Regions from separate parts of the Arthrobacter sp. 05L44 genome, predicted to be linked through region 3. Evidence: riboswitches for the same ligand, from Rfam matches in the RefSeq annotation. Region 3 holds a riboswitch; each other region holds the start of a gene.

Region 1 (3,186 bases), on a different contig from region 3:
GCCGGTGGATTCCCCGGGGGAACCCATGAGCTATACCGTGGAAAGTCCTGCCCGGAGTACGGGTGAACTGTTCATCAAGGTCATAACCCAAGTGTTGGCGTAAGCACCGAAGATCTAGACTACGCTAATTTTGCCTTCGGCCGCAAACGAGGCCGGCTCCGGAGAGTGATGCGTGACGGCCGCCACACCCCGTCCCCGAGGGGCTGGAGCGGTGCTGCCGCGGCGACTTCCGGAACCGCGCCCCATAATGTTACCGGCCGCAGGGCCGGGGCCGCGTCAGGCGTGCAGCCTCGGCGCGTCGAAGAACGCCACCTCGTAGTCGCAGGACTGCCGGAACGCCTCGGTCATGGCGGTCCGCTCCGACTCGAAACCGCGCCGGGCCGCGGCGTCGGTGTACCGGATTGCCTGCCGCGTAGCCTCGGCGAAGGCCTCGTCGGCGTAGGTGCGAAGCCACTCCGCGTAGGGGTGCTCGGCCGGCGCGCCGGCGTCGAGGTATTGCCTGTGCAAGGTTGCGCCCACCTCGGCGTAGAGCCAGAAACAAGGCAGCGCTGCCGCGGTGAGGACGCCGTAACTGCCCAGCGAGGCCGCGAGGAGATGGTCCACGTAGGCCTTCGTGACCGGACCGGGCCGCGCCTCCCCCGCGCGTCCGGCCAGCCAGGTCCGGTGCAGCTCGGATTCGACCTCGAGGCACTGTTGCGCCGACCGGGCCCAGAAGAGCTGTTCCGCTTCCGACGGCGCCAGGGCGGCCGCGCGGGCCAGGACCCGTGAATAGCCGTTGAGGTACAAGGCGTCCTGGCGCAGGTAGTAGGCGAACTCGTGTTCGGGCAGGGCGCCGCTGGCCAGCCCCCGGATGAAGTCCAGACCATAAATAGCGTCCAGGCCGCCGGTGGCGATCCCGTCGAGGCCCTCGGCGAAGTCGCCGTCAGCCGGCGGCCGGGCGCCGGTTACGTGGTGGAAGTGGTGCACCGGGCCGTTGCCGGTGCCAACTTCGAGGCGTCCGGCGTCCGCCAGCGCCCCCTGAAGCCACGGTTTGACTTCCCGCAGCGCCGCTTCCCAGTCCTGGCACCGGACCTGGGCGGTGGCCAGCGCCGAGGACAGGGAACAGCCCGTACCGTGGCTGTTGCGGGTGGCGATCCGCTCACCGGGCACCTCCACGGTCTCCCCGCGGAGCACTCCCCCGGTGTTGACCAGCGCGTCCGGACAGGTGCCGCCATCGGGCAGGTGTCCGCCCTTGACCAGCACCGTGGTCCCGGTTTGCGCCGCGAGGCGTTTGCCCTGTTCCAACGCCCCGGCCCAGTCCCGGGCGGTCGGTTCTCCGACCAGGATGGCGAGCTCGGCCAGGTTGGGGGTGATGAGGTGCGCCAGGGGCAGGAGGGACCTCAGGGCGTCCTCCGCGGATTCGCGGAGCAGCCTGTCGCCGCTGGTTGCCACCATGACCGGGTCCAGGACGACGACGGCGGGCCGCACCTTCTCGAGCCAGTCCCGGACGGCGGTAATCACCGCGGCGTCGCCGAGCATCCCGATTTTGACGGCGTCGATGGTGATGTCATCGCTGACAGCCTCGAGCTGGGCGGTGAGGAAGGAGGCCGGGGGCACGTGCACGGCCCGCACACCCCGGGTGTTTTGGGCGGTCAGGGCCGTGACGGCGGCCATCCCGTAGCCTCCGTTCGCCGCGATGCTCTTCAGGTCCGCCTGGATGCCGGCCCCGCCGGACGGGTCGGACCCGGCGATGGCCAGGACGCGGGGTATCCGGGCGGTAGCGGGCCGCGTATGGGCTGCCGCCCGGCCCGGGAACGCCGAATGCAGGATGGGGGCAGGGCGGGAGGGGTCCGGCTGGGCCGCCGGGGGCGCGGTTACCTGCGGGGTGGTTGAAAGCATAAGACATCCCTTCGCCGGTGCTAACCGGACAGGTTCAACGGGTCTGGATCTCAGCCGGCTCGATGCGCGGCACCCCGTGTCAGTTCCCCAGCCTAGCCGCCCCGCAGCTCCGGGCCGTTAACGCACTCGCGGGCACCGTCCGGGCCCGACGTGATGTTACGTCGGGCCCGGACGATACCCGCGGGCGGTGGGGTTTTCCCGGGCCTAGAGCTCCGAGGCCGGTACGCCGACGCCGAGGATGACCGGTTCCGCAGCGGCGGACTTAGCGGCGGGCGTTGCCGGTTCCGGCGCCTTGGCCTCGTGGACGGAGACTGCTGCTACCGACGGTGCGTTCTCGCGCTGCTGCACGGACGTCTCGTTGGCGGCACCCTGGGCGCGGCTGGCGCTGCGGTTACGGCGGACCCGGCGGGGTGCCGTGCCGTCTGCCGAACCCGCAGGGGCCTGGTTGACGGGAGCCTTGGCAGCAGGCGCTGCTGCGGCCGGAGCCTTAGCCGCGGGGGCCTTGGCGGGCTCCTGGCGTGCCGGGGCCTGTTGGGCCGGGGCCTTGGCGGCCTCCTGGCGTGCCGATGCCTGCTCTTCGCGGGTGCGGGTGCCTGGCGGCTGGATCCGGGCAGTGCGGGCCCGTCCCCGTCCCCGGGTGGCACGGGGCGACGCCGCTGGGGCCTCGCCGGCGGTCCCGGCCGCCGGAGTTTCGGCTGCAGCCGTCTCGACCGCAGGGGCCGCCGCCGTCTGCGCACCGGACTCGGAGTCGCCCAGGCTCGCGAAAGCCTCGGTCAGCAGGTCCAGGGTCAGCGCCGGTTGCCGGGTTTCCTCGGCGTGCTCGACGAACGGCAGGGCGACCTGTTCGCCGCCGAAGGTCAGGACCGCGGCCGGACGTCCGGCGGCTTCCTCCGTCGAAGCGAGCTCTACCGCGGCATCGAGCGCGGCCTGCCGGGTGGCGGCGTCCGGCGCGGAATGCGCGTCGCCGTCGTGCAGGTGGGCGGCGTGCGCGGCGGCGGCGATGTTCGCCAGTGCCGCGCGGGTTGCCTCCGCCTTGGCGTGGCGTTCCGCTTCCGTCGGCTCGGGGTGGGCTGCAACGGCCGGCGTGGACGGCATGGCCTCGCCGTTCCCCTGGCCGCCCTTGCCGCGGCGACGCTTGCGCTCACTTCGGGCTGCAGGCTGGTGTTCGGTCCGCGGGACGTGGTGCTCAGCGGCGACGGTGTTGGCGCGGCGGTGCTCGACGGGTTCGTCGTGGGTGACGATGCCCCGGCCGGCACACGCTTCGCACTGCTCGCCGAAGACTTCCAGGAGCCCGGTGCCCATCCGCTT
Region 2 (3,186 bases), 720 kb from region 3:
CCGGGCCCAGCGCGGATCCGGCCGGCCGTCCAGCAACGCCTGGCAGATCGCCGCGGCGGCCGGAGTCAGCAGGACCCCGTGCCGGAAGAACCCGGTGGCGATGATCAGGCCCTCGATGTCAGGGCCATCCCCCGGACCGGCGACCCGCCCGATCAGCGGGGCGTTGTCCGGTGTGCCCGGCCGCGCCCGCGCTGTGGCTTCCAGCAGTTCGAGTTCGGCGACCGCCGGAAGAAGCTGCTGGGCGTCACGCAGGAGCTGGTAGACGCCGCCGGCCGAGACCGCGCTGGCGGTCGAAGGTGCGTCCTCGCGCTGGGTCGCGCCGATCACCACCGTGCCGTCGTCCCGGGGCACGATGTACACCGGGACCCCGCGGACCAGCCCCCGGACCGTGGAGCCCAGCAAGGGACGGAGCCGGGGCGGCACCCGCAGCCTGAGGATGTCACCGTAGACGGGGCGCAGCGGCAGCACCAGCCCCTGCGGCAGGGCCTGCAGATCGGTTGCGCCGAGGCCGTTGGCCACGACCGTTTCGGTGGCGCGGATATCTCCCCCGCCCTCCAGCCGGGCCCCGGCGACGCGGCCGTCATCCCAGAGCAGGGCGGCCGCCCGGCTCGGCACGGCCACGAATTCTGGGTCGGCGGCCAGCAGACGCCCCATCCGTGCCAGCAGCCGCCGCGGGTCCACCTGGTGGTCGGCGGGGATGGCGAAGGCGCAGGAGATGCCGGGGCTCAGGAGGGGCTCCCGGGACCGTGCCTCCCGCACCGTCAGGGGGTCCACGGCCAGGCCGCACGCCAGCTGCACCTCCCGCAGGTCGGTGAGCGCCCGGCGGTCGGCGGCGTCCACGCCGACGGCGAGGGTCGGCGTCGTGCTGTAGCCGGTGCTGCCCGGCTGCGGGCCGCCGTCGGGCAGGCCCCCGGGCGCGCCGTCGGCCAGGCTGGCGGCGAAGGCCGGCCACAGCCTGGAGCCTTCGAGCATCAGGGCCAGGAGGTCTTCCTCCTGGTAGTGCAGTTCGCTGACCGGCGCCAGCATGCCGGCGGCGGCCCAGCTGGCGCCGCTGCCAGGGGCATCATCGATGAGGGCCACAGTCCGGCCGGAGCGGCGCGCTGCCCAGGCGATTCCGTGGCCGATCACTCCCCCGCCGATCACGGCGACGTCGTACGGTACGGCTGGTGGGGTCATGGTTTCCTTCCCTACGCCGGTACTAACCGGATCAGGTCAAGCGGTCGGCTCTGACGCCCTCTCAGCCCGGCGGCCGCGTACGGCCCGCGGGCTCCCGCGGTATGCGCCCAGTTTAGAGGAACTACGCTTGGGATATGAGCCAGGACCTGCACACCACCGCCCGCCTGTATCTGTGCACTGATGCACGGAAAGAGCGCGGGGACTTTGAAGATTTTGTCGACGCTGCCTTTGCCGGCGGGGTGGACATCATCCAGTTGCGGGACAAGTCGCTGGAGGCGGCCGAGGAACTGGAGCTCCTCGGGGTCCTGCACGCCACGGCGCAGCGGCACGGCCGGCTGTGGGCCGTCAATGACCGCGCCGACCTCGCCTCGCTGGCGGGTGCGCCGGTCTTCCACATCGGCCAGAAGGACATTCCGTTCACGGCGGCCCGCGACTTCCTGGGCAAGAACACGGTGATCGGCATGTCCACCCACACGCCGGACCAGGTGGACGCGGCCATCGCCGCCTCCCCGGGCCGGACCGGCTTGGACTACTTCTGCGTGGGGCCGGTCTGGGCGACGCCCACCAAGCCTGGCCGCGCCGCGGTCGGAACGGACCTGGTGCGGTACGCCGCCGCGGCGATTTGGCGGGCCTCGGAAGCCGGCGTCGGCAAGGTCTCCGGAGTGGTGCCGTGGTTCGCGATCGGCGGGATCGATCTGGGCAACGTGGAGCAGGTGGTCGACGCCGGGGCCCGCAGGATTGTGGTGGTCCGGGCGATCACCGAGGCCGCGGACCCGGCGGGCGCAGCGCGCGCCCTGCTCGCCGCGCTCGACGCCGGCGCGGATTCCGACGTCGGCTAGCTAGCCCGCGAGCCCCAGCCCGGACATCCGGCGGGAGTGCCCGGCGGCGAGTTCCGCGGTGAGCTCCCGGGCGAGCTCACCGGCCCGGGCCGGGTCCTCACCGGCCAGCCCGTCGAGGAACGCGTGGTCCACACTGACCCGTTGGGCCTGGGTGAGCGCCTCGCCGAGCAACCGCCGGGCCCACAGGGCCAGCCGGGAGGCCAGCCGCGGGTCATCGGCCAGCGCCGCCTTCAGCCGCTCCCGGAGCACGGCCGTCGCGTCGCCTGCGGACTGGACCTGCTCGATCAGGCCGGCCGTCCCGGCGTCCACATAACCCGAAACCCGCCGGTAAAAGTCGGCGGAGACCGTGTCGATCACGTACGCCTTCATCAGTGACTCGTACCAGTCGGCGGGCCGGGTGCGCTCATGGAAGTGGTCCACCGAGGCCTGGAACGGCTGCATCGCCTCCTCCGCGTCCACGCCGAGTTCGGCCAGTTTCGCGCAGACCAGCTCGAAGTGCTGGAACTCGATGACGGCAAGGCGGCCCAGCACGGACCGGTCGTGCAGGGTGGGCGAATACCGGGCGTCGGAGGAGAGCCGTTCGAACGCCGACAACTCCCCGTAGGCCATAACGCCCAGCAGGTCCCTGCGGAAACGGTTGAAGCGGGCGGGCTCATCCGGGGAGGTGCTCATGCTTCAACACTAGCGGCGGAAATCGGGCTACCCTGATTCCGTGTCTCATCATCGCCTGACTCCGAGCGTCCGACAGCAGCAGAACCAGCTGGCCCAGGCGCTTAACGCGCTGCGCACCGTCCTGGAACTGCCGGGACCGTTCCCGGCCGACGCGCGGCGGGACGCCGAGGCCGCCGTGGCCGGCCATGAGCTGCCCGGCCTGGACCTGACGCACGTGGAGTTCGTAACCATTGATCCGGCGTCCTCCACGGACCTGGACCAGGCCCTGTACATCGACCGCTCCGGTGACGGCTACAAGGTGTTCTACGCGATTGCCGATGTCCCCTCCTTCGTGGCTCCCGGCGGTGCACTCGACGCCGAGACCAGGCGCCGCGGGCAGACGTTCTACACCCCGGACGGCCGGATCCCGCTGCACCCCGAGATCATCAGCGAGGCCGCCGGCAGCCTCCTCGCCGACCAGCTCTGCGCCGCTTTCGTCTGGGAGTTCGACCTCGACGCG
Region 3 (3,186 bases):
GGAACACGGTGCCGATCCTGGCGATCAACTGCTGGGCCTTCCACTTGTAGGGGTCGATGCCCGCGCCGGCGCTCAGCTCGGTGGTGGCCGATACTGTTCCCGCCACCGGGGCCAGCAGGCCGGCCAGGGTCAGGGCGAAGGTGGACTTGCCGGAGCCGTTCGGGCCGGTGATGGTCAGGGCCTCTCCAGCCCGGACCTGGGCCGCGAGGCCGGTCTGCACCGGCGCCGGCGGGATGGCCCTGAAGCCCTGGAGCAGGCCCGAGCGGCGGGTCCGCTCGCGGGACACGGCGAGGCCTTCGGCGGCCAGGAGCAGCTGCCCGGACTGGACGCCGCCGGACTGGATCCCGCCGGCGGGGACGCCGCCAGACTGGACGCCGTCCCCACCGGGTTGCCGGCGGGGACGGGTGGGCGGCACGTGGCCCGGCACCCAGACCCCGGCAGCGATGAGCATGTCCCTCGCCTGCGCCAGGACCTGGTCCGGGGCGCCGTCCAACAACACGGCCGGCTCCGTGGCAGAGCCCGGCTGCAGCACCACGATCCGGTCGACGAGGTCCTTCCACACGGCCACCCGGTGCTCCACCACCACCAGCGTGGCTCCGGTCCGGTCCAGGCACCGTGCCACGGCGTCACGGACTTCCAGGACACCCGCGGGGTCGAGGTTGGCCGTGGGTTCGTCCAGCAGCAGCAGCCCGGGCCGCATGGCGAGGATCCCGGCGAGCGCCAGGCGTTGCTTCTGTCCGCCCGAGAGCGCGGACGTCGGGTGCTGCAGCGGCAGGCCGGCCAGCCCGACGTCGTCGAGCGCCTCCGCGACCCGCCGCCAGATCTCCGCCGGGGGCACGGAAAGGTTCTCGGCGCCGAAGGCGACGTCGTCACCCAGCCGCGAGAGCACCACCTGGGTTTCGGGGTCCTGCTGGACCAGGCCCGCCGTGCCGCGCCGGGCCCGGGGCGGGGCGCCGTCGATCAGCAGGCTGCCGGTCTCGTCCGAATCCTCGGAGTCCGCGGCCGGTCCCGCGCCGGCGCTGTCGCCGAGCACCCCCGCCAGGGCGTGCAGCAGCGTGGATTTTCCCGCGCCGGACGGCCCCAGGAGCAGCACGCGTTCGCCGGGGCTGATGTCCAGGTCCAAGCCGCTCACGGCCGGGCGGGTGCGGCCGGCATGCCGCCAGCCCCAGCCGCGGGCGGTGACCGCAGCCGGGCGCACGTCGTCGAGGGTTCCCATACGTGTCCGGGCCCTAGGAGAACACGGGTTCCGTTGCCGCCTTGCGGGACGCGAAGGAAGCCAGCACACCGGTCCGGGCCAGGCCGCGGGTGGCGATCCAGGCCAGGGCGCCGGCGATCACGGCCCCGGAGATGGCGCAGAAAATGATGTAGGCGAGCTTGTCACCGGTCTCGTACGCGATGTTCCAGCCCCAGGGCAGGAAGGAGTCGTTCAGGCCGCAGAACAGGCCGGCGCCCGCTCCGGCCAGCAGCGAGACCGGCAGGTTGAACCGCTTGTAGAGGAACGCGGCGAAGATGAGCTCCGCGCCGAGGCCCTGCAGGAAGCCGGAGAACAGCACGGACGCGCCGTACTGCGAGCCCATGATCAGCTCCCCCGTGGCGGCTACGGTTTCGCAGAACACGGCCGCTCCCGGCTTGCGGATAACCAGCATGCCCAGAATCGCGGGGATCATCCACCCGCCGGCGTACAGCCCGGTCAGTGGCGGGTAGACCGCGTTCAGCGGCGTGGTCACCACGTTCGCGCCCTGGTCCCAGGCCCAGAAAATTACGCCGCCGGCAACAGCGATCAACGCCGCCACCACAATGTCCACCACCCGCCAGGTGTATTTGCCCGTGGTCAGTGTCTGCTTTGCAGAAATATCAGTCATGTCTTCCTCCTGAGGTACAGGAGGGGAGGGTGCTCCGGTGGCGCCGCGGTTTGCACCGCGGGTGCCGGGCACCCTGAGAACTCGACTCCCTTGCGCCGGTACTAACCGGATCAGGTTCGAGGGTCTGCGGCTGTCCGCACTCTCAGCGCCCACCTAAGGTTCCGGACTGCTCCGGAGGCCCGACGGCGGCGCTCCCCTGTCGTATGCAATTCACCCTTGTGGGCTGGCTCAGTTTACACCCGGCAGATCGCCCGCACGAGCCGGTGACCGGGATCGGCCTGCTTGGTAGAGTCTGCTCAGATCGCGAGCATCGGCCGCAGCCGCGGCCGGGCCCCGGCCGCGGCTGACGGAAGGTGATTCCTTTGACCGACTCCCCAGCGCCTTCCCCCGACTTCGACCCCGATTCCGCGGAGCCCCAGCCGCCGGGTTCCCTGGCGGCGCTCATCGGCCGCATCCTCACCGAAATCGAGGAGCTCCAGTTCCGGTCCTTCAGCAAGGACGACGCCCTGGACCTGGGGCTGCTCCTGGTGGAACTGGGCCGGGAGCGCTCCCATCCGATCGCCATCGACATCACCAAGGGCGAGCAGGTGCTCTTCCACGCGGCGCTGGAGGGCGCCACCCCTGACAACGGCCGCTGGATCAAAGCCAAGCAGCGCACGGCCGTGCGGTACGAGGTCCCGTCCCTGCTCGTGGGGCTGCGGGCGCGGGCGTCCGGGCGGCGGATCGAGGACAACGCCTGGTTCGACCAGCTGGAATTCGCGGCCCACGGCGGCTCCTTCCCGATCTACCTGCGCGGAACCGGAATGATCGGCACGGTCACCGTATCCGGCCTGCCGCAGAAGGCTGACCATGAGCTGGTGGTCGAGGCGCTGTCGGAAATCCTCGGACGGCAGGGACGCTAGGCTAGGGGGAGCCCTGTTTCCGCCCGCAAGGAGTACGACGCATGAACATCCTCATCAAGTTGCTCGGCACCGGCATCAGCCTCGTCGCCGGTTTCGTCGGGACCAAGCTGGTCGACACCGCGTGGGAGAAGACCACCGGCAACAAGCCGCCGAAGGGCCACGACGACGACGTCCCCACCACCCTGCGCCAGGCCCTGACGTTCGCGCTGATCTCCGCTTCGGTCAGCGCCATCATCCAGGTCCTCGCCAACCGCGGCACCCAGCGCGCCATCAGCCGCTTCGCCAAGACCCAGGACATCGTCTAAGGGCACACCGCTATGGGCACACCGCCCGGCGTCACTCGCCGTCGTCGGTGAACCCGCGTTTCCCGGCCGCCTGCTGCACCACGGCTTCGAGCTCGTCGGCGCTGAGCAGTTCCGGGT

The links. Region 3 has a riboswitch for thiamine pyrophosphate ahead of AC1DHY_RS04965 (ECF transporter S component). Riboswitches for the same ligand answer to the same signal wherever they lie in the genome.
Region 1: another riboswitch for thiamine pyrophosphate. It lies ahead of thiD (bifunctional hydroxymethylpyrimidine kinase/phosphomethylpyrimidine kinase); the one in region 3 lies ahead of AC1DHY_RS04965 (ECF transporter S component).
Region 2: another riboswitch for thiamine pyrophosphate. It lies ahead of thiO (glycine oxidase ThiO); the one in region 3 lies ahead of AC1DHY_RS04965 (ECF transporter S component).

Annotation. Positions count from the first base shown of each region.
Region 1 is NZ_JBFTNS010000002.1:118,337-121,522, reverse strand. Features, by position in the region: gene thiD (bifunctional hydroxymethylpyrimidine kinase/phosphomethylpyrimidine kinase) at 277-1,878, opposite strand; TPP riboswitch at 1,868-1,965, opposite strand; gene AC1DHY_RS05820 (Rne/Rng family ribonuclease) at 2,083-3,186, opposite strand, start outside.
Region 2 is NZ_JBFTNS010000001.1:336,940-340,125, forward strand. Features, by position in the region: gene thiO (glycine oxidase ThiO) at 1-1,176, opposite strand, end outside; TPP riboswitch at 1,167-1,284, opposite strand; gene thiE (thiamine phosphate synthase) at 1,311-2,015, shown strand; gene AC1DHY_RS01525 (ferritin-like fold-containing protein) at 2,016-2,687, opposite strand; gene AC1DHY_RS01530 (RNB domain-containing ribonuclease) at 2,728-3,186, shown strand, end outside.
Region 3 is NZ_JBFTNS010000001.1:1,060,932-1,064,117, forward strand. Features, by position in the region: gene AC1DHY_RS04960 (ABC transporter ATP-binding protein) at 1-1,216, opposite strand, end outside; gene AC1DHY_RS04965 (ECF transporter S component) at 1,230-1,862, opposite strand; TPP riboswitch at 1,932-2,070, opposite strand; gene AC1DHY_RS04970 (heme-degrading domain-containing protein) at 2,225-2,764, shown strand; gene AC1DHY_RS04975 (DUF4235 domain-containing protein) at 2,806-3,069, shown strand; gene mnhG (monovalent cation/H(+) antiporter subunit G) at 3,101-3,186, opposite strand, start outside.